DNA from 2 places in the Bacillus shivajii genome. Region 1 is predicted to be linked to the other one. Evidence: riboswitches for the same ligand, from Rfam matches in the RefSeq annotation. Region 1 holds a riboswitch; the other holds the start of a gene.
The links. Region 1 has a riboswitch for cobalamin ahead of LGQ02_RS08275 (ABC transporter substrate-binding protein). Riboswitches for the same ligand answer to the same signal wherever they lie in the genome.
Positions count from the first base shown of each region.

Region 1 (15,433 bases):
TATTCCCGCAAGAAATGTATATCCCTCCTGGAGAAAGGGCGACAATTTATTACGAACAAGAGTACGGAACCTTAGGGAAATTATATTATCAACTTGGGTTTCATAACTTATATAGCTCATGGTGGTACATGCTCTTAATAGCTTCATTAGGTGTTTCATTAGTCATTTGTAGCCTTGATCGAGTTGTACCATTATACCGAGCATTAAAAACACAAAGAATTACACGCCACACTGGTTTTTTGAAAAGGCAGCGACTTTTCAAAAAAACGGCTAAGGTAGATGGTGCAGATCAAGAAATTAAAAAAGCTGTACAAGTACTTAAAAGTAAAAAGTATAAAGTAAGAGAAGAAAACGGGAATATTCTTGCAGAAAAAGGGCGTTTCTCCCGTTGGGGTCCGTATGTGAACCATGTCGGATTAATTATCTTTTTAATTGGTGCAATGTTAAGGTTCTTCCCAGAAATGTATATAGATGAGCACATTTGGGTGAGAGAAGGGGAAGAAGTCGTCGTTAAAGGAACAGACGGAGAGTACTTTCTTCGAAACAATGAATTTATCGTTGAGTATTATGATGAGGATGATGAAAGGTACCGTGATGCTTTTGAGAGAACAGGTCAACCTGTTGTAAAGACGTACCAAACATCGGCAACTTTACTAAAAAGGGAAGATAATGGCACAGTTGGTGCTGAAACGGAGCTTGAAGAAATTAAAGATTATGATATCCGTGTTAATGACCCATTAACTTTTGATGGCTTCGGTCTCTATCAAGTAGATTATAAGCTCAATGAGTTATCACAATTTACATTTACGATTGAACCTACTGATGGAAATACAGATGTAGACTTATCAGAAGTTCGATTTGATGTCAATTTGTATGATCCACAAGATGTTTATGAGTTTGATAATGGTTATCGAATTGAAATTATGGAGTACTTCCCAAATTTTTATATAAATGATGATCGTGAGCCGGATACATTAAATCGTATCCCGGATAATCCGCGTTTTATATTTGAAGTATTCCCGCCTGAACTCGACCCAGAAACAGATAGTGGTGAGCTTAGTTTCATAGGAATTCAAGTAAATGAGGAGCTCAATGGAGACAATGATTACCGTATCCGTATGGTTGATTTAGAAATGTTAAATGTGACAGCATTAACTGTTCGTAGAGACCGTACGATCCCAATTATCATTGTTGGTGGAGTTATTTTTATGATTGGTTTAGTACAAGGTTCTTATTGGCACCACCGTAGAATTTGGCTTCAAAATCGAGATAATGAAATTTGGCTAGCAGGTCATGCGAATAAGAACTGGCATGCGTTGAAAAATGACTTCGAAGCGATTTCGAAAGAAACATTCATTCCAGTGCCAGATGATCAAGCCGATGAAGAGGATAACCGCAAGAGTGAAAAAGATGAGGTGAATAAGGATGGTTCAAGCAAGTAGTAACTTACTTTTAGTAGCTTTTTTCTTCTACTTAGCTTCTACAATTTTCTTTGCAGTGTCTATTACTGGAAAGAAGTTCAAAGATAAACATGGTGAAGAGAAAAATAAAGCTGCGCTTCTAGGATATATTACAGCAGTACTAGGGTTACTCTCAGCAACTGGATACTTTATCGTAAGGTGGATTGCTGTTGAACACGCTCCGGTAAGTAATATGTTTGAATATACAACGTTCTTAGGGATTTGCTTGTCGTTGGCGTTTGTCATTGTATATCCGATTTACAAAGTTAATTTATTCGGATTGTTTACAATGCCTGTTGTTATGTTAATTATTGCTTATGCTTCGATGTTTCCAGGAGATGTTCAGCCACTTATCCCTGCACTTCAAACGAATTGGCTTACGATTCATGTTATCACGACCGCCATTGGTCAAGGGATACTAGCGCTAGGTTTTGCGGGTGGTTTATTATATTTAATTCGCGTAATCGATTTTTCGAAGAAATCGAACAAAGTAAAAGGCGTCGAATTTATCTTGTTTTGCGTTTTAAGTACAGTGGCGTATATATTAATTGGCATTGGCTTTAATGCAGCAGGATATGAGGCGGAATTTCATTATATAAATGAAAATGACTTTGAAGCTGAAATGACATATTTTATGCCTGCATTGATTGGACCAAATGAAGGGGAATTGTTAACAGAAGATCGCTTTTCTCCTTTAGTTTCTACACCTGCAATCATTCGAAGTAATGATTTAAATACAGTTGTTTGGTCAATCATTGGCGGTCTTATCTTATATTATGGATTACGTCTAATATTAAGGAAGCCTCTAGGTGGAGCTATGCAGCCACTGGTAAAAAGTGTTAATCCACGTACAGTTGATGAAATTAGTTATCGTGCGATTGCGATAGGTTTCCCTATTTTCACTCTCGGTGGACTAATCTTCGCAATGATTTGGGCGCAAATTGCTTGGACGAGGTTCTGGGGATGGGACCCGAAAGAAGTATGGGCATTAATTACGTTCCTTTTCTATGCCGCTTACTTACACCTTCGTCTTTCAAAAGGTTGGCATGGAGAAAGAAGTGCATGGCTATGTGTTATTGGATTTGCTTTAATTATGTTCAACTTAATTTTTGTGAATCTCGTTATTGCTGGTTTACATTCATATGCGTAAGTAAATAGTGTAAATAAAGAAAGTTGTATACTTTGTCATACAGCTTTCTTTTTGAAATGTGAAACATATGAATGAATTTCATAAATCTCGATGAAGCTTGAATGGATGTCGCGCTTGTACCTAAAGATGAAAGCGAAGTGTATCTCTACTGAGGTTCAAATAAAAGTGTACAAATCAATTTCATAATTACGTTTTTTGCACAATGAAACGAATGATATGATAAATTTTTTCATTAAATGTACGTTTTATTTCGAAGTGAACGTAACTAAAGACGGCGACTCCCGGAGGATCAGCGACGAGCAATACTTCTTCGAACTGCTTCGAGCTGCGACGAGTAACCGCAGGAACACTGTTTATCTGCGACGAGTAACCGCAGGAGCACTCTTTACCTGCGACGAGCAAGCGTAGTGGCGCAGGAGCACTGTTTATCTGTGACGAGTAATCGCAGGAACAACGAGCTGAAGATCCACTTAGGCGAAGAGTTGTCGAGCCTAAGTTAGCTGAAGGCAAGCCCTCGGGAAAGCTTCCGTCTGAAGTGAAGTTCACGCTCATCATTCGGAATTTCCCATCTTATTTTTAAATATGAAATTGATTCAAAAGTGTACAAATTAAAAAATCAAGATAAATAAATTCTGAGACTCTAATCATTTTTAATAAGAGGAATTATAAAATTGGTTCATATACCAATCATTTTATTATTCATGATACAATAATAATATTAAATGAATATAATTGATAAGATTAATAGTGAAAATAGTTGAGGGGGAAATGACATGTCAAATGACGCAAAAATTTTAGTAGTCGATGATGAAGATCGAATTCGTCGCCTTTTAAAAATGTATTTAGAAAGAGAAGAGTATGAAGTAGATGATGCTGAAAATGGGGAAATCGCATTAAAGCTAGCTCTTGAAAATGACTATGATCTTATTTTATTAGATTTGATGATGCCAGGAATGGATGGTATTGAAGTTTGTGAAGAATTGAGAAAGCAAAAAGCTACACCCGTTATTATGCTTACTGCTAAAGGGGAAGAAGCAAACCGAGTACAAGGGTTTGAGGCAGGTACTGACGACTATATCGTAAAGCCTTTTAGCCCAAGAGAAGTCGTACTAAGAGTAAAAGCGTTATTACGTCGTTCGTCTTCTACAAAGTTCTTACAAACAGAGACAACAACGAAAGATGTTTTAGTGTTCCCACATTTAACAATTGACAATGATGCACACCGTGTTACAGCGGATGAGCAATTTATTAATTTAACACCAAAAGAGTATGAATTGTTACATTACTTAGCTCAAGCTCCGGACAAAGTATTTTCAAGAGAGCAATTGTTAAAAGATGTTTGGAATTATGAGTTCTTTGGAGATCTGAGAACTGTCGATACACATATAAAACGACTGAGAGAAAAGTTAAGTAAAGTTTCACCAGAGGCCGCGAATATGATTTCAACCGTATGGGGAGTCGGTTATAAATTTGAGGTAGCGAAAGAAAAATGATGTTATGGCGTAGTGTGGTCGGTAAGTTGTGGCTTACAATTCTCTTACTAGTAACAGTTGTACTAACTGTATTAATGATATTACTTTTACAATATTTCCAGTATTTTCATACCGTTCAGGCAGAAGACCAGTTGAAAAATCATGCCACTTTAATTGGATCTTTATTAGAAAACGCCGATTCCACTGAGGCAGCGAAAACAATGAGTGAAAATATTGCAGAAACTTATTCGACAACAGCTGTGATTATTACGGAAGATGAACAGTATTGGAATACAACTGACGTAACTGACCACGACTTACCAATCTCGGTCTTTTTCGAAGATCGAGATCTTTCGCGTGTTTTCGTTGAAAATGAATCGGTTGTGGCCCAAGGAAATTACTCGATGTCAGAAGATGTATTAATCGTAGGAGAACCTGTTACATTTGCTGTTGGTAATGAGGGTGCAATTTTTGTTTATCAATCACTTAATGAAGTAGAACAAGCGACAAATCGAACGAAACATATTATCTTTTTAGCAGCGGGAATCGCGATTGTATTAACGACAATCTTTGCTTTCTTTCTAACAACAAGAATTACAGCTCCTTTAAGAAAGATGCGAAAAGCATCATTAGAAGTCGCAAAAGGAAATTTTAATACGAAAGTGCCAATCTTAACAAATGATGAAATTGGATTATTAGGGATTGCTTTTAACCGCATGGCAAGAGCTTTAAATACGAACTTAACAGCATTAAATCAAGAAAAAGAACAACTTTCTCGTATTTTGAGTTCAATGGCTGATGGCGTTATTACTTTAGATCGTGGTGGTTCAGTAATGGTAACAAACCCACCAGCTAACGAATTTATTAGTGCATGGCTTTATGAACAAGGATACGAAGTTGAAGAATCTGGACATTTGCCGGAGGAGTTACAAAACTTGTTCGAAAAGGTTGTAGAGGAAGAAAAAGAGCAAATGACAGAAGTTGATATTCAAGGTCGAAGTTGGGTTGTTCTAATGACTCCACTATATGGCCGAATTGATGTTCGAGGGGCAGTAGCTGTTTTAAGAGATATGACTGAAGAGAGATTGCATGATAAATTACGTAAAGATTTCATTGCAAATGTCTCACATGAATTAAGAACCCCAATCTCTATGCTTCAAGGATATAGTGAAGCAATTATTGACGGTATTGCAGCTTCAGAAGAAGAGAAAATCGAACTCGCACAAATTATTTATGAAGAATCGTTACGAATGGGAAGATTAGTTAATGAACTGCTTGACCTTGCGAGAATGGAAGCAGGTCATATTACATTAAATACAGAAGAAATACAAATCAATGAATTTGGTCAACGTATTTTACGAAAGTTCCAAGGTGTTGCTAAAGAACATCGAATAGAGCTATCTGGAGAACTTAAAGATATTGAAAAGCCAATCACTGCAGATTCTGACCGGTTAGAACAAGTGTTGACGAATTTAATTGATAATGCAATTCGTCATACCCCTGAAGGTGGTAAAGTTACATTAAGGCTTGATCCTTATCATAATGGCATTAAATTTGATGTCGAAGATACCGGTTCTGGCATTCCAGAAGAAGATCTACCATTTGTATTCGAACGTTTCTATAAAGCTGATAAAGCGAGAACAAGAGGGAGATCGGGAACTGGGCTTGGTTTAGCAATAGTGAAAAATATTGTCGAAGCGCATAACGGAAAGGTGTCAGCTCACAGCAAAGTGAACGAAGGTACGACATTTTCTGTGTTCATACCGCATGAGTCTGAATAATTATGACGGATGAGTAAGAATAATCTTGTTTCATAAGGAACAAAGGGGCTTGCCACAATTGGCAATGCCCCTTTGTTTATTTGAAAAAGTAAGAAAGTATTACATTTCAGCTCTAGGTAGATGTCTAGCTCAGCGACGAGCGCTACCTCACGAATAAGCTACGAGTTGTCTCGACGGATCAAGCTTCGAAGTGAAGCTAGAAGAGGAAGAGACAGCTACGCGCCTACTTGACTCCTGCGTCACTTCGTTTTACTCGTCGCAAAGCTGCAAGGAAGCAAACTCAATGCCGTAGCTTCGCTCGAGGTCACTTCGCCCCGTCAATTGAAGTCTTGATAGAGCGACTTCTTCTTGCCGGGCCTCCAGTGCTTGTCACTCGTGTGCATAGGCGCTTGCTACTTTCTTATATCCTTATAAATTTCTCGGATGACATGAGCTAACTCTGGAATAATTAGTTCTTTCATTGCTAATTTCACAGCTCCAGATGACCCAGGTGTTGAAAAGACAGCTGTTGTACCTCTTACCCCTGCAATTGCTCTTGTGAGCATCGCCGCTGATCCAATATCTTTTTCATAACTTAAATAACGAAACAGTTCACCAAATCCAGGTAATTCTTTATCTAACATCGCTGAAGTAGCTTCAAACGTTGTATCTCTAAACGTAATTCCTGTTCCACCGTTAATTAAAATCGCTTGTACATTTTCGTCAAGATCTGCCTCACGAATTTTTTCTTGAATGGCTATGTAATCATCTTTTACGATTGTGTGATTTACGACTTGATGCCCTCCATCTTCAAGAAATTGCTTCATTAATAATCCACTTTTATCGGTTTCTTTCGTACGTGTATCTGAAACAGTTAAAACGTTGCACGCAACACTCTTTGGAGCTTCTGACTTATGTTCATGTACACTCATTTGATCGCCTCCTTTATAATATATTACAACCCTTTGAGCGCTTTCACAAATATTTGTTGGTTTGTAGAAAAAAGAAAAATGGTGTTGCAAATACCCATTTTTGTGTATAATGAATATGTAAATCATTTATATTGTTTAGCTATCTGCTACATTAAGGTCATATCATTTGAGAATGATATGTTAAAAGGGAAGTCGGTGAAATTCCGGCACGGTCCCGCCACTGTAAGCGCTAGATGTCTCTATTTGCCACTGTCTTAATTGATGGGAAGGAAGAGGGCATCGTCATGCGTAAGTCAGGAGACCTGCCTTAATTGGAAATACCTTCGAGGAAAAGGTGAAGCAGTTATTAGGTACATTTTTCTGTTTTTGTGTATCTTTTAACTTGATTCTCGCGCCCCCAAGGTATTGGGGGCGTTTTCTTTATATTAAGAGGTAAATAGCAATTGGTAAGTGTTCTATGAAATGATTTACGAAATTAATGAATAAAAGAGAGGGAAAAAAGATGAAAAAGTACGTTTATCCATTGAGTTTCTTATTATGTATTCTTATTTTTACAGCTTGTCAAACAGAGGATTTGAATGAAGATGAGCAATTAACCAACGATGTAGAAGATACGAGTTTTCCTATTGAAATTGAAGATGCGAGAGGAGAGCTAGTCGTCATCGATGAAAAGCCAGAAAAAGTCATTTCAATTATTCCAAGTAATACAGAAATTATTTATGGAATTGACGGATGGGATCAGTTAATTGCAGTAACAGGAAATGATGATTACCCACCTGAAGTGACTGACTTACCTACTGTTGGTGATATGACGATTGATATTGAAAAAGTATTATCGCTACAGCCGGATGTTGTTTTAGCTTCTGCCATTAATGATCTTGAAGCTGTAAGCCGAATGGAAGAAGCCGGGATTGTTGTTTATGTTGCAAATGATGCCAATGATTTTCAAGGTGTTTATGAGACGATTGAAAATGTTGGTAAAGTAATTGGACAACACGATATCGCGCAAGAAGTAGTAGCAGACATGCAGGATAGGCTAGATACGGTTAAAACGAAAGCAGAAACAATTAATGAAGATGATGTAAAGCGTGTCTGGGTTGAAATTTCACCTGCGCCTGAAATTTATACGACAGGACAAGGGACATTTTTTGATGAAATATTGACGATAATTGGGGCTGAAAATGTCGTAGAAGAAAACGGTTGGGTTCAATATACAGAAGAAGATGCAGTGTTGCTTAATCCAGATGTGATTGTCACTACATATGGTTATTATATGGAAAATAGTAAAGAGGAAATTCTTGAAAGGTCTGCTTGGCAAGAGGTCGAAGCGGTAAAAAATGAAAGAATTTTGGATATTGATAGTAATATCATTTCTCGTCAAGGACCGAGGTTAATCGAAGGGGTCGAACAACTTGCGTCACTTATTTACCCAGACGTATATGAACAATAATTCAAGAGTTATATTCGCATACGTTTTTTCACTTGTCTTTTTATGTTTGGTCCTTATTGGTGGCATTTTGAGTGGAAGTGCAACAATTACGTTTTACGATGTTTGGGTAAGTATAAAAAGTATTCTGCCTTTAGGAGGAGTCTTAGAGGCAGAAACTCCAATGAATACACATATTGTCTTGCAAATAAGGCTACCTAGAGTTCTATTAGCGTTTTTGGTTGGAGCATCACTAGCACTAGCCGGAGTTACTTTTCAAGGCCTTTTAAGAAACCCACTTGCTGATCCTTATACACTCGGTGCCTCTTCGGGGGCTGCTCTCGGTGCTGTATCTGTTTTATATTTTGGATTATCACTACCACTGTTAGGAGCTTTAACATTACCAGTAATAGCGATCATTGCAGGTTTCATAACATTAATGTTAGTTTTGTTATTTGCAAGGTCTGTTCAAGACACATTAGCGGTAGAGACGATTATTTTAACTGGAATTATCTTTAGCTCATTTTTAGGTGCTCTCTTATCATTATTAATCGCATTAAGTGGGGATGAGCTTCGACAAATCATCCATTGGTTATTAGGCTCAGTAAGTATGCGTGGTTGGTCTTATGTGTATATCATTTTTCCTTTTTTTGTACTTGGACTTATTCTCTTAATGGTTCACTGGCGTGAGTTAAATGCTTTTGTATTTGGTGAACAATCCGCACACCATCTAGGAATTAATGTAGAAAGAAAAAAAGTTGTTTTACTCTTAGCGGCTTCATTATTAACAGGATCTGCTGTAGCTGTATCAGGGACAATTGGATTTGTCGGCCTTGTTATACCACATCTAGTACGGCTGTTGTTTGGTGCAGATCATAAGCATTTGCTACCGCTTTCTGCGATTTTTGGAGGTTCATTTCTTATATTAACAGATATTATTGCTAGAACGGTCATAGCACCAGCTGAACTACCAATCGGTGTTATTACTGCAATTATAGGTGCGCCTGTCTTTGGTATTCTTTTATTAAATAAAAAAAGGAATCAGAGATAAAAATACACTAGAAGTAAGGAACTTCGGCTAAATCCATAGGGAAACCCGAAGTCACGGAGGGAGACTCGTTATGTTAACGGTTCAAAATTTAACAGGAGGTTACAACCAGCCAATCATTAAAGATCTCTCTTTTCAAGTTAACAAGGGTCAATTTTTTGGTATTTTAGGGCCTAATGGTTGCGGGAAGACAACATTGTTAAAGTTAATCACAGGTGTACTAGAAAGACATCAAGGTGAGATCGACATTGATGGGAAGAGTCTCAGTGATTACTCGCGTAAGGAATTAGCTAGGAAGATGACCTTATTACCACAGCAGCCAGAGAGTTCTTTTTCTTATTCTGTAAAAGATGTTGTAGCAATGGGACGATACCCTCATAAGAAAGGGATTTTCCATTTCTATGATGTAGATGACAATAAAAAAGTAGAAGAGATGATTGAATTAGTAGGGTTAAAAAGCGACATGAATACACCACTTCCTTCTTTAAGCGGTGGTGAACAACAACGAGTGTTTCTTGCTAGAGCATTAGTGCAAGAATCATCGATTTTACTGCTCGATGAACCTACGAACCATCTAGACATTTCATATCAAATTGAGTTAATGAATTCAATAAAAGATTTAGCTGAAAAGAAGGGGTTAACGGTAATAGCAGTTCTTCATGATTTAAATATGGCCAGTTTGATTTGTGATGAAATTTTACTTTTAAAAGACGGGGAAGAAAGAACGGTCAATGACCCGAATCATGTTTTAGATGAAGAAGTTTTATCAGAAGTGTACGGGATCGAATTGAAAAAACAAGACCATCCGACAGTTCCGAAGCCATTAATTACATTTCAACCCAAATCGTATCATCAACCATCGATAAATAGCATTTATCAAATGATTGAAGAAGATCATCTTATTCGAGTCGAGTCTTCAACATATACGAAAATTTTATCAACGAATAAACGTTTATCTGGAATGACGTGGAAAAAAGTTTTTTCCATTTATAAAAGAAAAACCGAATTGAATATTAAGAATATGAAAAATGGCTATTATACCTATTATCCAAATAATGATAAACAAACGCTTCATAGTGACATCTCTTTTCATAATGATACGCAAATGGTTGTTTTATATGATGAAGAGAAGCGTGTGCAAATGGTAGCTGCTTTTTTAGACACGTATATTGAGGATTATGTATTCTTTCGCTTATTGATGAGCTTTACAAAAATATTGTCAAGAAGTCAAGGTGAGAGCGAAATAGAGCCAGACATTTTAATCGTTTCTAGTCAACAAAAGAAAAAAGATAATAACAATGAAGAGGAATTACTAATGAATGTGAAGAATCTCTTAATTAAAGCAACCTGTAATATGAACGAAAGAAAGGGGAATGTGCGTGAAGATCTATACGAAAAAAGGGGATAAAGGGGAAACACAGCTTATTGGAAAACGAGTGAAGAAAACTCATGAAAGAGTAGAAGCATATGGGTCTATAGATGAATTAAACAGCTTTATTGGTGTGGCAGTAGCTGAAATCGCCGATCGCAAAGATTTACAAGATGTAAAAAATGATTTACTAAAAATTCAACATGAATTATTCGATTTAGGCGGAGATTTGGCAAATGTAACAGGCAAAGTAGATTGGGCAACAAAAGAAGAATATGTGAATGACCTTGAAGAGAAAATTGATCATTATTGTCAAGAGTCTCCTGATATTACAAAATTCATTTTACCAGGTGGACAACAGGCAGCAGCACACCTTCATGTTTGTCGTACTGTAACTAGAAGAGCTGAAAGGACCCTTTTAAAAATTGATGAAGATGAGACACTGCCTCCAGTAGCAGTAAAATATGTAAATCGATTATCTGACTATTTTTTTGCTGCAGCGAGAGTTATTAACTATCGTTTGGGGACGAAGGATGTTTTATATGAGAGAGGAAAAGATGTCTTCTCGTAAAAACAGTAACTAGAGTAAGGTGAAAATAAAAACACGCACATCTGTGCGTGTTTTTTAGTATATATCCATCAAGAGTCAGCTTTTAACCTTAAATGTGGATTTCAATTTCTGCTGATTCGCGTAATTTTTCAAGATATTTAGACTGTTTAAGTTGTGTTTCGATTTGATCTTGAACTTCTTCAAATTCACCGAGCTCTTCATTTTGCATTGCTAATTGGTCGTAGTAATCTCTCATTTCATCTTCAGAAACTTCAATTTCTGTTTCGTCTAAATGATCTAAAGAGAGAAGCTCTTGTACTTTCATCATTTCACGAATTTCAGCTCTTAAAGACTCTTCTGTGTAATTTTGCATTTCTAATGCTTGTTCAAATTCTTCTTCTGAGAAACTACCTTTAATTTGTTCGAACTCAAGGTCTACTTCTTCTTCAGATGCTTCGATGTCATGGTTTTCAGCTTCTTGTAGCAAGATTTTTTGAGTAATTAACTCTTCTAAAATCCCATGGCGCATTTGGTTAAGTAATTCTTGATTTTCTTCATCTTCAAAGTCTAACCCTTGTTGAGCATATAAATCTTGAAGTTGATTTAGTTGATGGTCGATTTCGCTCATTGGAACATCTTCGCCGTTAACTGTTGCTGCTGCTTCTCCATCAGCACTCCCGTTGCTTGCTTCACCGTTGTCTTCACCATCACCACATGCAGCTAATGCTAAGACAGTCATCAATGAGATCGCAAGCAGAAAATTCCGCTTGATATGTTTCATTCAAAACATCCACCTTTCTTATATACCAATGTTAAGATGTAAATTTTATAACATTACTTACCACTTTAACATAGAAGAAGATTAAATTTCAATTTTGTAATTGTAAAAAATTATGGACGAATGCGCGAGAACAAAACGAAATGTCAATGTCATACATGTTTTACACTAATTTATAGGACAACATAATAACTATTATGAACTATATGATTTTCGAGAGAATTTTCATATTTATCATAGCTAAAAACATGTTTGATGATCATTTTTCATATAGTAGATAAAAATGAAAGGTGTGATTAAAGCTTGGACATGTATAACGTTAAAGTTGGAGACACATTACATCGCCTTGCCTATCAACACAATATACGAGTTCGTGAACTTTTAAATTTGAACCCTCAACTTTTTGATGAAAGAAGTTATATACAACCAGGTAACACGCTTTATATTCCAACATCGAATAAGCTAGAGGAAATAAAAGAAAAACGTGGGGAATGCCTAAAAGAGTTTTCGCCGCTTGATGTAGAGAAGTATATGAATAAATGGAAAAAATATAATCATAACAGCGTCGTTTGCGAAAATATCGGCTATAGTGTGATGAAATTTCCACTTCAAATGGTGAAGATTGGAACAGGTGCAAACGAAATATTCTACTCAGGAGGATGGCATTCGAATGAATGGATGACGAGTAAGTTTTTAACAGAATGGGCGGATGACATAATTGAAGCCCTTGTTTTCAATAAAAAATATAAACACCTAAATGTAAAAGAATTATTTGAAAAGATTACTTTATATATTGTTCCAATGGTTAATCCTGATGGTATATTACTTGTCCAGCAAGGAAATTATCAGGCTCACCCTTATTACGGGGTGGTTAAGGAAATAAATAAAGGAAGTAATACGTTCGATCATTGGTCTGCAAATATTCGAGGAGTGGACTTAAATCACCAATGGCCTGCTGGATGGAAGATCGAAGCTGATGAAAGCCCAAGCCAGGCTTGGCCACGTCATTATAGTGGGATAAAACCGTTAACAGAACCAGAAGCAAAAACGATTTATCGATTAACAAAACAACATGACTTCACACATGTATTAACCTTTCATTCCCAAGGTCAACTGATCTATTGGGGTTATCGAGAATTAGAACCTGAAGTTAGTAAAACAATGGCACATCGCCTTTCATTAAAAAGTTCATACCTTCCAGTTCGTACAGCTGATAGTGATGCTGGCTACAAAGATTGGTTTATTCAAGAAACAGGACGACCTGGATTTACAATTGAAGTCGGTGTAGGAACAAATCCATTGCCATTTCATGCTTATGGAGAAATTTGGTCTAACAACACCCTCTTAGCAATAGAAGGTTTACTATTATAAAATGGTTTAATTTCTTATACTTTTACTTTGTAGTTTTGTTGATAGTCTTGGAGAAACAAATAGAACGCAACTTCTCTATTAATAGTGTAATGTCGTTTATCCCCCCACTGGGCCTATCCATCTTCTGTGGCGCATGCCTCTTATTAGAAGATCCAAGATTAAATTGAAACTTGGATCATTAAAAGGTACAATCTAAATATATAATACAATGAAAATGCGTAACAAGTTGATGCAATGAAAAGGCATGTGAGTAGCTGATACGTACTTGTCGAGGTCAAAGGAGTGGCGGATGTGATCAAGCAAGTCCGAACGAAAAAAATATACGAAATCGTCGCAGAAAGTTTAACTGAAATGATTAAAAGCGGAAAGTATAAACCAGGTGACCGCCTTTCTTCTGTTCAACAACTAGCAGAGGACTTTGATGTAGGCCGTTCTGCAATTCGTGAAGCTCTAAGCGCGTTAAAAGCCATGGGATTAATTGAAATACGACAAGGTGAAGGAACGTTTGTAAAAAAAACGAACTTTGATTTAACCTCTGATATGATTCCAGCTGTTCTCCAAAAAGATGATCTAAGGCAACTCTTTGAGATTCGAAAGCTTAATGAATCTGGAGCAGCATCATTAGCCGCTAAAAACCGCAGTGAAGAGGACTTGAAACAACTTGAGAATATTTTAAGTGAAATGAAGAAAACAAATGGTCATGGAGAATACGGAGAAAAAAACGATATCGATTTTCATATGGCAGTTGTAAAGGCAACAAAAAATGACATGCTTTATAAACTGATGGCTACCATTTCAGGGACAATGAAAGAGTCAATGATGGAAGCTCGTCAACTCTTCATCTATTCCAATGCTACAAAAATGGACCAATTATATGAAGAACATTTCGCGATATATATGGCAATTAAAGCGCAGAATTCTTCATTAGCTTCTGAGAAAATGTTAGAACATATTATTGGGGTTGAAAACGAATTATTTATAGAAACTTAATGGTCAAAAGCCAGACTCCATTATGGTCTGGCTTTTCATACGTAATTATAGGAGGGCGAAAAGTTTGCGACAATGGGAAAAGCACCTTTCTGAAACAACGGTTTTTGAAGGCTTCACACAAAGTGAGATTGAACAATTAATGGACCTTTGTCACGAGAAAGAGTTAAAAGATAAAGAAGTGTTGTTTTTAGAAGGAGAAACAAGAAAATACATATATTTGCTTGGTAAAGGAACCATTCTAATCAGTAAATTAACGGAAACGGGTGAAGAAAGTTTAATTAATGTATTAGGAGAAGGAGAAATGTTTCCTCATACAGGTTTTTTCGATAATGCACCATACCCTGGCACTGCAACTGCAAAGAAAGATGTGACAGTGCTTTGTATTCCTGTGCGTGCATTTGAACAATTAATCCTAGATCAACCCGAGTTATCGATTAAGATCATAAAGGTCATGAACGAAAAGATTCATTATTTACAAAAGAAATTAAATGAAATTCTTTCTTTAAATGTTGAATCAAGGTTGAAAGGGGCCATGGCTCATTTACAAGAAACGCAAGGCAACACAGTACGTTTAACTCACCAAGAGATCGGGAACATTATTGGTGCGACTAGGGAAACAGTAAGCCGTCAATTGAAGAAATGGGAAAAGGAAGAGTATGTAGAAATAAAGAAAGATAGAATTATTCTTCATATAGACATGATGGAGATTTAGGTTCATACGTTAATCCTTTCCAAGTTGTAATTAGAGGAAAAAGGAAAAACCACCGAGAACATCGGTGGTTTAAATGTTTTATACTATCAAAATTTATAATATTTATGACCGATAGTATAACGGTAATTAAGTACTTAGCGCTAAGCTGAGTTTTGAATATTATTCAAACTTAAGTGCGTCTCCATCAAATGGCTCATCAGCGATTTTAATGGAGTCAGTAGGACAACCATCAAGAGCATCTTCCATGTCTTCATATAATTCTTCTGGAACTTCTGCTGTACCTTGGTTATCGTCTAAAATTACCCACGCGATACCATCATCATCATAATCATAAATGTCTGGTGCTGCAGCTCCACACGCGCCACATGCAATACAAGTGTCTTTGTCTACGATTGTGTACTTTGCCATAACAAAT
Region 1 is NZ_CP084703.1:1,691,428-1,706,860, forward strand. Features, by position in the region: gene resB (cytochrome c biogenesis protein ResB) at 1-1,442, shown strand, start outside; gene ccsB (c-type cytochrome biogenesis protein CcsB) at 1,426-2,610, shown strand; gene LGQ02_RS08260 (response regulator transcription factor) at 3,384-4,103, shown strand; gene LGQ02_RS08265 (ATP-binding protein) at 4,100-5,863, shown strand; gene LGQ02_RS08270 (MogA/MoaB family molybdenum cofactor biosynthesis protein) at 6,256-6,774, opposite strand; cobalamin riboswitch at 6,912-7,098, shown strand; gene LGQ02_RS08275 (ABC transporter substrate-binding protein) at 7,277-8,224, shown strand; gene LGQ02_RS08280 (FecCD family ABC transporter permease) at 8,187-9,251, shown strand; gene LGQ02_RS08285 (ABC transporter ATP-binding protein) at 9,322-10,656, shown strand; gene LGQ02_RS08290 (cob(I)yrinic acid a,c-diamide adenosyltransferase) at 10,628-11,188, shown strand; gene LGQ02_RS08295 (SurA N-terminal domain-containing protein) at 11,277-11,948, opposite strand; gene LGQ02_RS08300 (M14 family metallopeptidase) at 12,255-13,316, shown strand; gene LGQ02_RS08305 (FadR/GntR family transcriptional regulator) at 13,599-14,306, shown strand; gene LGQ02_RS08310 (Crp/Fnr family transcriptional regulator) at 14,371-15,018, shown strand; gene LGQ02_RS08315 (ferredoxin) at 15,178-15,426, opposite strand.

Region 2 (15,433 bases), 460 kb from region 1:
ATATGCGAGTTTCCGAATGGTGAGTGTGAACTTCACTTCAGACGGACGGTTTCTCGAGGGCTTGTCTTCAGCTAACTTAGGCTCGACAGCTCTTCGCCTAAGTGGATGTTCAGCTCGTTGCTCCTGCGGTTACTCGTCGCAGATAAACAGTGCTCCTGCGATTACTCGTCGCAGACTACGTACCTCTTCCTCTTCAAGTGCTTCTTTGAAGATGATGCGTCGAGGCAGCTCGAAGAATATTCGGAGAAGCGAATGCTCGTTGCTCCTGCGGTTACTCGTCGCAGACTACGTGCCTCTTCCTCTTCAAGTGCTTCTTTGAAGATGATGCGTCGAGGCAGCTCGAAGTATATTCGGAGAAGCGAATGCTCGTTGCTCCTGCGGTTACTCGTCGCAGACTACGTGCCTCTTCCTCTTCAAACACTTCTTGGAAGATGATGCGTCGAGGCAGCTCGAAGAATATTCGGAGAAGCGAATGCTCGTTGCTCCTGCGATTACTCGTCGCAGCTCGGAGCAGTTCGAAGGAGTATTGCTCGTCGCTGATCCTTCGGGAGTCGCCGTCTTTTGTTACGTTCACTTACAAATAAAACGTACATTTAATGAAACATTTATAATACCATTCGTTTCATTGCACAAAAAACGGAATGATGAAATTGATTCACTTATATTGTAAAAATAAGTCACTGGGATCTAATTTTTTCTTGAGTTTTACCATGTTTTTTGAATTGCTGTTAATTTTGGAGGAAAACAAAGGCTTTGAAGCGAATTTTATAGCACTACACATAGATAGGAGAGCTACATATGGGAAAAATAGGGGTTATTGGTGCGATGCAAGTAGAGATTGATTTAATATTAGACAAGATGGATGTTCAAAAAGAGTATAGTTATGCGGGCTTTTCTTTTTACTCTGGAGTGCTTTATGGAAAAGAGATCGTCTTAGCGCGTTGTGGTGTGGGCAAAGTCAATGCTGCTTCTTGTACGCAAATTATGATAGACAGATTTGATTTGAACTATATGATAAATACTGGCATTGCCGGGAGTTTAAGAAAGGATATTCATGTTTGTGATATCGTCATTTCAACAGATGTAACACATCATGATGTTCGACAAGCTCAAATGAAAAATCTATTTCCATTTCAAGAAAGGTTTATTGCTAGTAAAGAACTCATCGAGCTAGCAATAAAAGCATGTGAATCCGTTCGTTTACATTCGAATTATCATTGTGGAAGGGTGATAAGTGGTGAATGTTTTGTAGAGGATCGTCATCAAAAAGAACTTTTAATAAATACTTTTAAGCCAGCGTGTGTAGAAATGGAAGGGGCTTCAATTGCACACGTATCTTTTATTAATAAGATACCTTTTCTTATTATTAGATGTATTTCAGATCATGCAGATGATGATGCAACGAATTCATATGAGAACTTTGAAAAAACTGCAGGAAAACAGTCATCATCAATCGTGATAGAAATGGTTAAACGTTTTTAATAAAGGCTGTCTTTGTAAACATGGTTGTTGTTTCACTTGTGTTCGCTAACGACGGACAGACTCAAAGGCTCTCAATTCATAAAAAAGCAATAATCTTTTAGAAAAGAACCTTAATAAAAGCAAAACACCTGAGATATGTACTCAGGTGTTTTTTACGTGTTATTTGAGAAAATGACTTATTAACTGTTTATAGGAATAGGATCGCACCGAATACTCCAACGACACCAAGGGCAGATAAAATATAAACGGTCTTAATTGGCATTTCACCATTGTTTTCCATCGCTTTACCAAACATAAAGAAGACAAGTGGATGAACTAAAAATGGCATAGAGAAGATAAATGGAATTAATGCTGCAGCATCACTACCAAACATTTCACCTTGAATCGCTGCGAACAACCCAAAGTGAGAAATTGCACTCGTTTGTGCCATTGCTGCATATTCCATGCTCATTGCACTAATGCTCAGTAATCCTAATCCACCGAAAACGGCACAAATTTGCCAACCGAATGAGAACTGCATTAATGCGTTCACTTCTTTTCGGTCATCGGAATTTGCTTTTCTTAAGTTACGTAGTGCGTATACCGTTAATAGTACACCGATTGTAATTAAGATTAATGATGGGATAAGCCATAAAGAACCTTGTTCAGCACTAATTGCTAGCACAGAGAATACAAAGATATGTCCGAAGAACGGAATGTTAATCATTATAGGTGCACGTTGCGCAGCTGTTTTTCCAAAGTCACCAGCAGTACAAGCCCCTGTTAAACCAGAGTGTGAAAGAGCTCCTGCCATACCTGGTGCTAAATTTCGAACATTTGCTGTTCTTGAAAAGAACATAATGAGGGCGATTCCTCCGAACATCCAGAACAGCTGGCCGAAAAAGCCGTACACTAACACGGCATTCATTCCATCAATTGTGAAGGCTTCACCAATTCGTGAACCACCAATCATAAAGTTTGCCGCTAAGACGACGGGAATACCGGCAAATAATAGTGAACGGATCGTTGGTCCAAATGACCATTGATAGAAAATAGCCCCTAACCCTGCTGCAATCATCATTGCAAAGAAAATTTGCGGAAGAGCAATTAACGGTTGCACGATACTTGCAACTTGGAATGATGCATATAAAACAAAGATAATAAACAAGATTTCAATAATCCCTTTACGAATATAGGAATGCTTGTTCTTAATCTGTGCTTTATTATCAATGAAGATGACGGCACCAATAATTCCTATGTACGCAATTAATGGATAATAGTTGCTAAAGATGGATCCATCGCCGCCTGGTAATAAAATACGGGCAACCCCTTCAATACCAAATAATAGAAAGAATGCGCGAATAATAAAGACAAGCTGTGTTCTTGAAGTACCGAGAATGGTTTCTTCATCTGATGGTACGACAACGTCATCTACTTCGAGTTTTTTGTTTCCTAAAATTTTTCGTAGTTCTTGTCCACCTACGAAGAAGGAGACCGTTAATGCAATAATCGTAGTAGCTGCGATAAGGTCTACGAATGGAAACTCAGGTAAACCTGGAGAAGCCACACCACTTACTTCTAAAACATAACCCATTGATAACCCAAAAATTACGATAATTAATATGGGTGAATAACGGGTTCCTGCAACGACAGTTCTTGAAATGAGAACCATCGGAATGAGGAATAACAAAATGATCCAAAACTGATTTAAAAATTGTAAATTAGCAAGTTGGTCAGTCATTTAAATGTTCAAACTCCTTATGCTGTATATTTGTTCACAAAGATATATATTAACTGAATTAAAAGAGAAGGTAAACGTATTTTTACATATATTTTTATATAGTTTGTGACAGTTAGCAAATTTTAAAAGTCTAATTTACAAAACTTGTTAAAAACATGATAAAAAACTTGCTACATCGTAAAAACATGAAAGATATATTGACACTCCTAAATAAACCATCATATACTATTTATATCAATTCCGATAAGAGTGATATGAATTATCGTGAATATAAGGGGATAGGGAGGGAATATCGTGGAAAACGTAAAAATTCAACAAGTAGAAAAAACGTTCCCTAATAAAGAGAAAAAACATACTTTTACAGTTTTTGAAGATATATCACTATCCGTTTCATCTGGAGAGTTTGTCTCACTATTAGGCCCTTCAGGATGTGGAAAATCTACATTGTTAAATATTGTTGCAGGATTAGATGACGCAACGAATGGTGAAGTAACTGTAGGAGGAAAAAAGGTAATAGGTCCTGGAGCAGATAGAGGTGTCGTTTTCCAAGAAGCAGCATTAATGCCATGGTTAAACGTATTGGAAAACGTGACGTTTGCATTACGTAAAAAAATGAAAAAGCAAGAAGCTATTGAGCATGCAAAAAAATATTTGAAACTCGTTCATTTAAGTAAGTTCATGCATTCATATCCTCACGAATTATCTGGTGGAATGAAACAAAGGGTTGCAATCGCACGAGCGTTAGCGATGGACCCAGAAGTATTATTAATGGATGAACCGTTCGGGGCGCTTGATGAACAAACAAGAACGATGCTACACAAAGAAGTACAGTTTATTTGGGAAGAAACGAAAAAAACAATTGTTTTTGTTACACATAACATTCGCGAGTCAATTATGCTATCAGACCGAATTGTTTTAATGGGGACTCGTCCCGGTGGCATTCGAAAAATCTTCCCTGTTGACCTACCAAGACCGCGTGTTCCTTCTTCACCAGAATTTATCGCTCTTGAAGAAGAAATCATGTCCATACTTGGCGGCGAAATCGAGAAAGTGATGAGGGAGGAAATCGGTGATGGCATCAATTCTTAGAAGGGTCATCTTCTTTATAGGACTAGTGGGGATATGGGAGGTCGTATATAGGTTTTATTCGCAAGAAACGACTTTATTTCCATCACCATTTGGTGCAGTAGAGCAATTATATATCGGGTTATTCGATACAGGAATTTTAGCAGTTGCGTTAACAGAAAGTTTACAGCGAATCGCAATTGGTTTTACATTAGCAGTCCTTATTGGTGGGTTTCTCGGAGTTTTATTAGGTGTTTCAAAAATTGCTGATGAAACGTTAGGCTCACTCGTTATTGCCTTACAATCTGTACCTAGTATCGTTTGGTTACCACTTGCACTCGTTATGTTCCAGGGTGGCCCAGCAGCGATTTATTTCGTTGTCATTTTAGGTGGTACGTGGGCAATGACGTTAAATATGAGAATGGGGATTAAGAATGTCCAGCCGATCTTAATACGCGCAGCCAGAACAATGGGTTACAAAAGAACCGAATTAATTTGGAAAGTGATGATTCCAGCATCCATACCGTCAGCATTAACTGGTGCACGACTTGCTTGGGCATTTGGTTGGCGTGCATTAATGGCCGCTGAACTTATTGGCCGCGGTGGACTAGGACGTACACTCATGGATGCACGAGACTTCTTTAATATGGATCTCGTCGTTGCGATTATGATTATCATTTCAGTGATTGGCTTAATCGTCGAATACTTTATTTTCAGCAAAATTGAAAAGCGCGTGTTATCACGCTGGGGATTAGCCAAATCAGCTTAAATACGAGGAGGAGAGCAGATGAAAAAACTTTTAGGTACTCTTATGCTAGCAGGAACAATGATAATTGCTGCAGCATGTGGTGAAGGAGATACGAATGGAGGCGGAGATACAGGCGCTGGCGCTTCACAAGGTGAAGTGAACGTCGGATATTTCCCTAACCTAGACCATGCTGCAGGAATTATTGGTAAAGAAAAAGGTTATTTTGCAGAAGAAATTGAAAATCACGATATTGATTTTTTAAACTTTCCAAATGGTAATGACTTTATCGATGCATTAGATACAGGTGTTATTGATATGGGTTATGTCGGTCCAGGGCCAGCGATTAACTATTTCTTATCAGGAGGAGATGTCGTCGTTCTTGGTGCTGCGGCAAACGGAGCAACATTAATCGTTGCCCGTGAAGATTCAGGGATTCATAGTTTAGAAGACTTTGATGGAAAGTCATTTTGCACACCAGGGAACGGATGTACTCATAACGTTCAACTTGAAATTATGTTAAAAGAGCTTGGTCTAGAATCAAACCGTCTTGGTGGTACTGTTGAACACCAATCTCGAATAAACCCTGCAAGTATGGTTGCGATGTTCGAGCAAGGACAAATTGATGCAGCACCTGCTCCAGAACCTTGGGGAACACTGCTTGTTGAAGAGCATAACGCACATGTCGTTACAGAGTGGAATGACGTATTCCTTGGCAAAGAGTTAGCAAGTGTTGTGTTCGTTACAACAGGAGAGTATTTAGAAGATAATCCTGATATTGTTGAGCAAGCACTAAGAGCACACCAACGTTCTGTTGAGTTTGCACAAAACAATGAAGCAGATACGTTAGAGACTGTAAATGACCTTATTTACGGTTTAACACAAACTCGACTTCCAGAACACGTATTAGAAAAAGCATGGCAACGTATGGCTGTTACAACAGAAACACACCCAGATGCACTACAAGCATGGGCAACCGCTTCTTATGAACTACAATTTATGGATAATGAGCCCGATCTAGACGGCTTTGTCGATACGTCTATTCTCGACAAGGTTATCGCTGAAACTGAATAAGAATGGTTGGAAGCTAGGGGGGAAGCCCCTAGCTTTTCTGTTTTTCAAAGATAAAAGGGAACGCGCATAAGAAATGTCTGAAGAAATTAAGGAAAGTGATGAACAAATCATGGAAGTGGTGAACAAATAAGAGACTCACAAGTAAACGAGTAAAACTAAGGTCAAAAACATAGAAAAGAAGAATAACGGCAAAAAGTTTATCAGGTAACATCCAAGTAAACAGTAAAAGTTGACATTTTAAATTTACTATGCCAAAATGACTGATAGTCAGTCACTCAATCAATTAATTATCTACTCAAATAAAGTAATCAGAAAAGGTGATCTTACCATGAAAAAGGAAGGTAAATATGACTTAATACTTGATGCAGCGATCGAAGTAATGACCGAACAAGGCTTTGAAAAAGCTGCGGTATCTCAAATTGTTAAAAGAGCTGGTGTTGCGCAAGGGACATTTTATCTCTATTTTTCGTCAAAAAGTGAAATCATCCCCGCCATTGCTGAACGAATTTTTAATGAGCAAATGGATGAAATACAACAACTGGACGAGTCAAGCTCTGACTTTTATGATACGTTAAAAATAGTCATTGACGTAACATTTGACATTACAGCAAAGTATAAAGAGGTTATTATTTTCTGTTATTCAGGCATTGCGTTTTATCATTCCTTTAAACGTTGGGAAGAAATTTATAAACCGTATTATGATTGGGTAGAAGAACGCTTTAAGCAATCGATTGAAAATCATGCAGTTTCGAGTACTATTCCGATCACTTCTCAAGTAAAAATGATGATAAATACCATTGAAAATACGGCGGAAACTTATTTTTTCTCGAACTCCGAACATGACGAACGTTCGATCAAACAATTAAAAGAGAATGTATATCAATTTTTAACGAGAACAATTACAAGGTAAGACTGAGAATGACAGACCTACATTTTAACTCGAGAAGAGTAAAATCTAGGTTTTTCTATTCTAATAAAAATGACTGATAGTCAGTCACTAAGGGGGATAAATATGAAAAAAAACCATACAAACGATGATAAATTCCTTCTTCTATCTGTAATAGGAGCGGTGATCTTTTCAATCATTGGCTTAATATGGGGAATAATCGCTAATTCACAAATGATCTTATTTGATGGGATTTATTCAGTCTTTAGTGTCATACTTTCTTTTATGACATTTTCAGCCGCGAAATATATACGGAAAAAAGACCAAAAGAAATTTCCGTATGGTAAGGTGATGATTGAGCCTTTTGTCATCTTAATTAAATATGTCATGATTGCGTTAATTGTTATGGTAGCAGGGGCTCTTGCGGTAATGGATATCGTAAATGGCGGTCGAATAGTTGCATTAAATTCCGCGATTATTTATTCAATATTCTCAACATTAAGTTGTTTTCTATTTGTTTTCTATATTAAAATAAAGAATAAAAAACAAATGAACGGTTTTGTAAAGGCAGAGATGAATCAATGGTTAATGGATGGATATTTAAGTCTAGGTGTGTTTATTGGTTTTTTGACAGCCGTATTTCTTACTGATACTCAGTATTCATTTATCGTGCCGTATATTGATCCATTTATGGTGCTTATCGCATCTATTCTGTTTCTAAAGGTGCCACTCTTTCATATCATTCAAAGTATCAGAGAAATGATCGGTATGGCGCCACCTACAGAGGTTTTACGAGAAGTACAGATGATTGTAAAAAATAGTGAAAGAAAATACAAAATCAAAGATTCTATCATTAAAGTAACGAAAGCTGGAAGTGGTATGTATATTGATATTGATTTTATCGTAAACGAGCAGTCAAAAGCATGCCATGTCAAAAGTCAAGATGTAATTCGAGAAGATCTGATGAATGATTTGAGAAGAATTCATAGAGACCCGATGTTAGTAGTTAGTTTTACAACAAATCGAAAGTGGGCGCTATAAGCTCGTAAAGGGGAGGATCAACAATGGGGGAGAGGCAATACGTTTTCGTTTATGGGACACTTCGAAAACATTGCAGGAATCATAATTGCTTGCAAGGTGCAAAGCTTGTTTCAGAACAAACAAGGGTCCAAGGGCAGTTAGTAGACACAGGGGCAGGATATCCTGCTTTACTATTAGATACAGACGGGATGGTATATGGTGAGCTTTACGAGATCGATCATTCGATTCTTCAGACGTTAGATGTTCTTGAAGGTTATGATGAATTGCGAGATGGAAATTTATATGAACGGTGTAAACAAACCGTTTTTACTGATATGGGAGAATACGAGGCCATTGTTTATTATATGAATGAAAAGAACCATCATTCGTTTACTGAGATTGAATGCGGCGACTGGAAACGTTATTTGTTTGAAAAAAATGAACCAGCATACTTTGAATATTTTGCTTTCGGTTCTTGTATGGATACGGAACGTTTTGAAACTGGTGGGGTGGCGCATTTATTTGAAGAGGTCACTGGTGTAGGGAAGCTTGATGGGTATGAACTTTCTTACAGTATTGAACGTCCGGATGGAAGTCGTGCTGATATAAATGAGGAGGAAGATTATGTAGAAGGCATTGTCTACCACCTTCCATTCGAAGCTTTGGAGTATTTGTATCGTAGAGAAGGAGTTTATGCAGGACTGTACCGACCTATCTTCGTCGATCTCCAAGTCGGTGAAAAGCAATTAAAAGATGTATTATCGTTTACGGTTGTAGATAAACAAGAAGATACGAGGCCGCCAGATCACTATGCACTAGAAATTTTAAGAGGAGCACAAGGCCGAGTTTCCGATGAATACTTTGAAAAAATGAAAAAACAAATGTCAGATCTCGGTGTAGACGTTGATCAATTATTAAAGCAAATATAAGTTGTATGTAAGGGAGCTGTTCAAGAGCGAACAGCTCTTTTATCGTCTCAAAACGAAATTATTACGATTAAATATGTTTTACTCTCTTTACAAAAAAGAAGCGGTTATGTATGATTAAAGCTGTAAATAGTAATTATTACGATTTGCACCGGATAAATAGGAGGCTTACATAACATGAATAAAAAGATCCCAGTTACTGTGCTAAGTGGATACTTAGGGGCAGGAAAAACAACATTACTTAATCATATCCTTCAAAACCGTGAAGGACTAAAAGTAGCTGTTATTGTAAACGACATGAGTGAAATAAACATTGATGCTGATTTAATCGATCAAGGTGGATTTAAACGAACAGAAGAAAAGCTCGTTGAAATGTCAAATGGCTGTATATGCTGTACATTGCGAGAAGATTTACTCGTTGAAGTAGAACGTTTAGCAAAAAAAGGAGACATTGATTATATCGTTATTGAATCGACAGGTATATCAGAACCAGTTCCTGTTGCTCAGACATTCTCCTATATTGATGAAGAGTTAGGGATTGATTTAACTGAATTTTGCCGACTTGACACGATGGTTACAGTCGTTGATGGTAATCGCTTTTGGCACGATTTTTCTTCTGGAGAAACATTATTAGACAGAAAGCAAGCTGCTGGTGATGATGACATTCGAGAAATCTCTGATTTATTAATTGATCAAGTGGAGTTTTGTGATGTTTTGATTTTAAATAAATGCGACATGCTTGAAGAAAAAGAGATCGAAAAGCTGGAGCGTGTATTAAGAAAGTTACAACCAGATGCTAAGCTAATCAAAACATCGGGTGGTGAAGTCAACCCATCAGACATTTTAAATACGAATTTGTTTGATTTTGAAAAAGCGAGTATGTCTGCTGGTTGGTTAAAAGAACTTGAGGCAGAAGAACATACACCGGAAACGGAAGAGTACGGCATCACCTCATTTGTTTATCGTAGGGAGCGACCTTTTCATTCCGAGCGATTTCGAGAATGGGGAGATGACTTTCCAGAAGAGGTAATCCGAGCAAAAGGGATCGTATGGTGTGCAACACGTAATGATTTAGCTCTATTATTATCACAAGCTGGACCATCAATTTCTCTAGAACCCGTTTCTTATTGGGTTGGCTCAATGTCCGCTGAAAAACAGGAAGAGTTTTTAAATGAAAATCCGGATATGGTTAAAGAATGGGATGAAACCCATGGCGATCGTAAAACAGAGCTAGTATTTATAGGTGAAGGTTTAAATAAGGAAAAGATTATCGAACAGCTAGACAAATGTCTATTAACAGACGATGAATATGAATCTGATTGGGGCTTAATGAAGGATCCATTCCCTTGGGAAGTTGAAAAAGTACCAGCGGAATAATAAAGAAAACTAGCCGATTGGCGAACCTGTAAGGAAAAGACACCCCCTTTAAAACAATATAAATTTAACTACACTAAGGAATAGAGATAAAAGTTCATACATTTTGTAAATGAAAAAAGAGTGTCAAAATTTATTGGCACTCTTTTTAGGTTTAACGATTAAATTGTACGTTCATACTGTTGAAGAAAGGTGGGCGTGCAAATGTTTATATTCAATCTTATGTTTATCATTACATCGGTCCAAATTTTACTTACATTATACGTAAAGCGATCACTAGGTAAACATTTTTCTACGAATTGGATACCGGGGATCTTTTTTTTCATCGGAATTGGGTACATAATCATTAGCCTTTTTACAGAACGTTGGTTCAGTTTAGTGACGCTTATTAGCGGAGCTGTATTTTCAGTTTCAGCAATCGTTGTGTTTGCCAGTAAAATCATTTATGAAGTTGTCTTTAATAAAAATAAAAACAATGAAAAAGCAAATCAAGACTATGGCACATAAAAGTGGTTTAAGCAGATGGTTGCCAATAAATCATGCCGTGTTGCTTTTCTTGCTCGATTGAAACGTGAAAATGATGTTTTTCATAAAAGTGAATTAACCGATCAATGTGACCCCAATCCCTTTTCACAATATCGCCCTTAATACAGGAAATATTTTGCTCAAGGGCATGTTCTTTTAAAAAATTCATGCAAATAGAGCCAAAGCCGCGATTTTCATCACCACGAATGTCGTCTATATGAATTTGATGGTGCTCATCGTATTGTGCATGGATGGAAAAGTCCCATGAACCATCAAACGGTGTTTCACAATCGTGAAGCATAATTTTACATACGTTTCCGTCATCTGATGCATATACGATGACCCATTTTTCTTCTTTCGTTTGATCTATACCAAGAATGTTCCAATTCTTTGCGATTTTCTTCATGTTTTCTTGCATTCGAAAAACCTGAAATTCAAGATCTTCAAATTCTGCAATCAATGTTTCTTTCTTCTTATCTTCTTTTCTTTCAAATGCGGAAGGTGCTAAAAACAATGGAATTCTCCTTTCAGCATTTTGTTTCTTTACGTTAAAAACACTCACAAGTATCGTATTTTACTAGAAAAGAAACTGTGATGCAAACGGGTAAAATGTATAATAAAAAAATCGATAGAATACCTGTTGTAAATACATAACAGAACATGTATGATGTGGTGTATACAATATATAGCGCCTACATAATTGAAATAGCTATATATTGTTTGCATGATGAAATTGAATAATCAGGAAGTTCAGGTGCCTTAAACGGCTTAAAAGGGAATCCGGTGAAAGTCCGGAACTGTCCCCGCAACTGTAAATGTGGACGAAATGAGATACCCACTGTATAAAAATGTGTTAGCAATTTATACGGGAAGGCTCAAAGTAGGAAGAAGCATAAGTCAGGAGACCTACCTGTCTTCCGAAGTTTCTAATCTTCGGGGGGTGAGATCAAGAGACGGTAAAATATAGATTTACGCTACGTTTATGTTTAAGGTAGCGGTATTTACCGTTTACACAACTCTTCCAAAGATGGAGGAGTTTTTTTATTTTTCTAGGATTGTTTTATGTTATTTGTTTTTAGCTTTACATTTAAGGGAGGGTGTTTTTCAGTGACTCAAACAACAACTGTTATATCAGAGCTTACAAAGAATTTGACTAACCAGTATCCAAACTTATCATGGGGGAATTTTCACGAGTATCTTCGATTAAAAAAGATAGACTTAACAATGATGCAAGAGGCAACAGACCAGGTAATACTTGCGGCCATAGATATGCAATGTGCGGATGAAGCGGACTGGACGTATATCGGAGCAAGGTATTTCCTAAATCAGTTATATAACGAAGTGTCAAACAACCGAGGAATCAATGCATATGAAGACTTTCCAACTTTATTAAGAGCTTTAACTGAAGATCATTTGTATGACGAAAAACTATTGAACGCATACAGTGACGAGGAAGTTCGCTCAATCGGAACGTTTATTAAGAAAGAACGCGATAGCTTATTTACATATATTGGCGTTAAAACGTTAACTGATCGTTATTTGTGTAAAAGTATTGAAGGAAAGATTGTTGAACTTCCGCAAGAACGATTTTTAATCATTGCGATGACATTAATGATGAATGAAGATAAACAACATCGTTTGCAACTAGTCAAAGAAGCTTATTGGGCTCTTTCAAATTTATATATGACGGTTGCGACACCGACTTTGGCGAACGCAGGAAAAACACACGGACAACTATCTAGCTGTTTTATAGATACCGTAGATGACAGTTTAAGAGGGATCTTTGATAGTAATACGGATGCAGCTACTGTAAGTAAAAATGGTGGAGGATTAGGCGTATATTTAGGAAAAATAAGAGCGAAAGGCAGTACAATTAAAGGCTTTAAAGGTAATTCTTCCGGTGTAATTCCGTGGATGAAGCAACTTAACAATACTGCAGTAAGTGTTGATCAATTAGGGCAACGACAAGGAGCGATTGCAGTTTATCTTGATGTTTGGCATAAAGATATCTTTTCGTTTTTGGATGCAAAGTTAAATAACGGTGACGAACGTCAAAGAACGCATGATTTATTTACTGGTGTCTGTCTTCCTGATCTTTTTATGGAAAAAGTAAAAAACAGAGAAGATTGGTTCTTATTTGATCCTCACGAGGTTAGAGAAGTCATGGGGTTTTCTTTAGAGGATTTTTACGATGAAGAACAGGGATATGGTAGTTTCAGAGAAAAGTATGAGGCTTGCGTTAACTGTCAGCACTTAACAAAGGAAAGTGTTCCAGCAATTGAAATCATGAAGCGAATGATGATTTCACAACTAGAAACAGGAACGCCATACATGTTTTATCGCGATACTGTGAATCGAGAAAATCCTAACAAACACGAAGGGATGATTTATGCTTCAAATTTATGTACGGAAATTATGCAAAACATGAGTCCGACTACGGTGATTGAAGAAACGTTTACTGGAGGAGAAATTACAACACGTAAAAAAGCTGGAGATTATGTCGTTTGTAATTTGAGTTCAATTTCTCTAGCAAGGGCCGTGACGGATGATGTACTAGAGAGGCTTATAACAATTCAAGTAAGAATGTTAGATAATGTCATTGATGTGAATGAAATAGAGGTTCATCAAGCCGAAGCAACAAACAAAAAATATCGAGGAATTGGTTTAGGGACATTTGGTTGGCACCATTTATTAGCATTGAAACAAATAAAGTGGGAGTCAAATGAAGCGATTAGCTATGCAGACAAGCTTTATGAAGATATTGCATATTACACGGTTAAAGCGAGTGCCAAATTAGCAAAAGAAAAAGGAGCGTACTCTGTATTTGAAGGATCTGATTGGCATAAAGGAACGTATTTTCAAGGTGAACGGTATGACACATCAAGGTGGCAGGAGTTAAAAGAATACGTTAAACAGGCAGGTCTTAGAAACGGGTATTTAATGGCGGTTGCTCCCAATGCGAGCACATCGATTATTGCAGGGTCAACAGCATCGATCGATCCGATTTTTAATAAAGAGTATGCCGAAGAAAAGAAGAATTATAAGATCCCTGTAACTGCACCAGATTTGTCTTCTGAAACAACTTGGTATTATAAGCCTGCACACTTGATCGATCAATTATGGAGTATAAAACAAAATGCAGCTAGACAAAAGCATATCGACCAGGCTGTATCGTTTAACCTCTACGTTGAACATACAATCAAAGCAAAAGATTTATTGAACTTACACTTAACAGCATGGCAAGAAGGTCTAAAAACGACTTACTATGTTCGCTCTACTTCTAGTGATCTCGAAGATTGCGAAAGTTGCTCTAGCTAAAAAAAAAGGGAGGATGGAAATGGAGACATTAACTGAAAGAAAATTATATGATATCAATGCCCCGAACGCATCAACAAAAATTATTAACGGCAGAAGTTCGAATGTCCTTAATTGGGATGATGTCCGCTTTTCTTGGGCATATCCGTTATATAAAAATATGTTGGCTAATTTCTGGACACCATTTGAAATTAATATGTCAGCTGATGCGAAGCAGTTTGCGACATTAACAACAGACGAACAAGATTCGTTTAAGAAAATTATTGGACTACTCGCTTTTTTAGATAGCATTCAAACGGATTATTCGATGCATGCTGCCAGGTACTTAACGGATTCAAGCCTCTCTGCACTAATGACGACATTGTCGTTTCAAGAGGTCGTCCATAACCAAAGTTACTCCTATGTATTATCTAGCTTAGTGAAAAAAAGCGAGCAAGATGAAATTTTTGAGTATTGGAAACACGATGACGTGTTAAGAGAAAGAAATGAGTTTATCGTAGAGGGCTATGAAGCATTTATCCAAAATCCAACACCAAAAACATTTTTAGAATCGATCGTATACGATGTGATCTTAGAAGGGCTAAATTTTTACTCTGGCTTTAGTTTTTTCTACCAATTAGCAAGACAACAGAAAATGGTTTCTACGTCGACTATGATTAATTATATTAATCGTGACGAACAACTACACGTTTATTTATTTGCAAATATTTTCAAAGAACTAAGACGGGAATATCCTGAATTACAAGGTGATGACGTCGACCGTTTTGTGCAAGAAACATTTAAGAAAGCTGCTCAACTTGAAATGAAGTGGGCAAATTATATCATTGGGGAAAGGTTTCCTGAAATACCGATAAATGAACTAGAGAATTATATTAAATTCATGGCAAATAAACGAGTAAATGAACTAGGGGTGGAAAGACCTTTTGATGGGTATCGATCAAATCCGTTAAAGTGGATAAAAGTGTATGAAGATATGAACAGCGGAAAGACCGATTTTTTTGAACAAAAGTCAAGACAATATACGAAAGTATCAGAGGATAATGGCTTTGATGATTTGTAAAGATAACATCGATGGCATGAACTAGGATGATCGTCACAATTTGTAGATTTATCGTTTAATATCCTTTTCATCAAGGTATATGACAAATACATCACCTTAAAAATTTGTGAAGGAGGATTGCAACATGCAACCATTTTACAAAGAATTTTATAATGATGAAGAGGTAGTTCAAACCGTTGATACACTAAAAACAAAAGGTGTAGAAGAAAATAACATTCATGTGGTGTCACATGATGATGAG
Region 2 is NZ_CP084703.1:2,150,323-2,165,755, forward strand. Features, by position in the region: gene LGQ02_RS10600 (5'-methylthioadenosine/adenosylhomocysteine nucleosidase) at 799-1,482, shown strand; gene LGQ02_RS10605 (hypothetical protein) at 1,670-3,202, opposite strand; gene LGQ02_RS10610 (ABC transporter ATP-binding protein) at 3,497-4,291, shown strand; gene LGQ02_RS10615 (ABC transporter permease) at 4,275-5,036, shown strand; gene LGQ02_RS10620 (aliphatic sulfonate ABC transporter substrate-binding protein) at 5,055-6,086, shown strand; gene LGQ02_RS10625 (TetR/AcrR family transcriptional regulator) at 6,415-6,996, shown strand; gene LGQ02_RS10630 (cation diffusion facilitator family transporter) at 7,099-8,013, shown strand; gene LGQ02_RS10635 (gamma-glutamylcyclotransferase family protein) at 8,037-8,921, shown strand; gene LGQ02_RS10640 (GTP-binding protein) at 9,096-10,295, shown strand; gene LGQ02_RS10645 (hypothetical protein) at 10,497-10,799, shown strand; gene LGQ02_RS10650 (GNAT family protein) at 10,807-11,331, opposite strand; cobalamin riboswitch at 11,553-11,744, shown strand; gene LGQ02_RS10655 (ribonucleoside-diphosphate reductase subunit alpha) at 11,880-14,135, shown strand; gene LGQ02_RS10660 (ribonucleotide-diphosphate reductase subunit beta) at 14,155-15,192, shown strand; gene LGQ02_RS10665 (YflT domain-containing protein) at 15,317-15,433, shown strand, end outside.
Region 2: another riboswitch for cobalamin. It lies ahead of LGQ02_RS10655 (ribonucleoside-diphosphate reductase subunit alpha); the one in region 1 lies ahead of LGQ02_RS08275 (ABC transporter substrate-binding protein).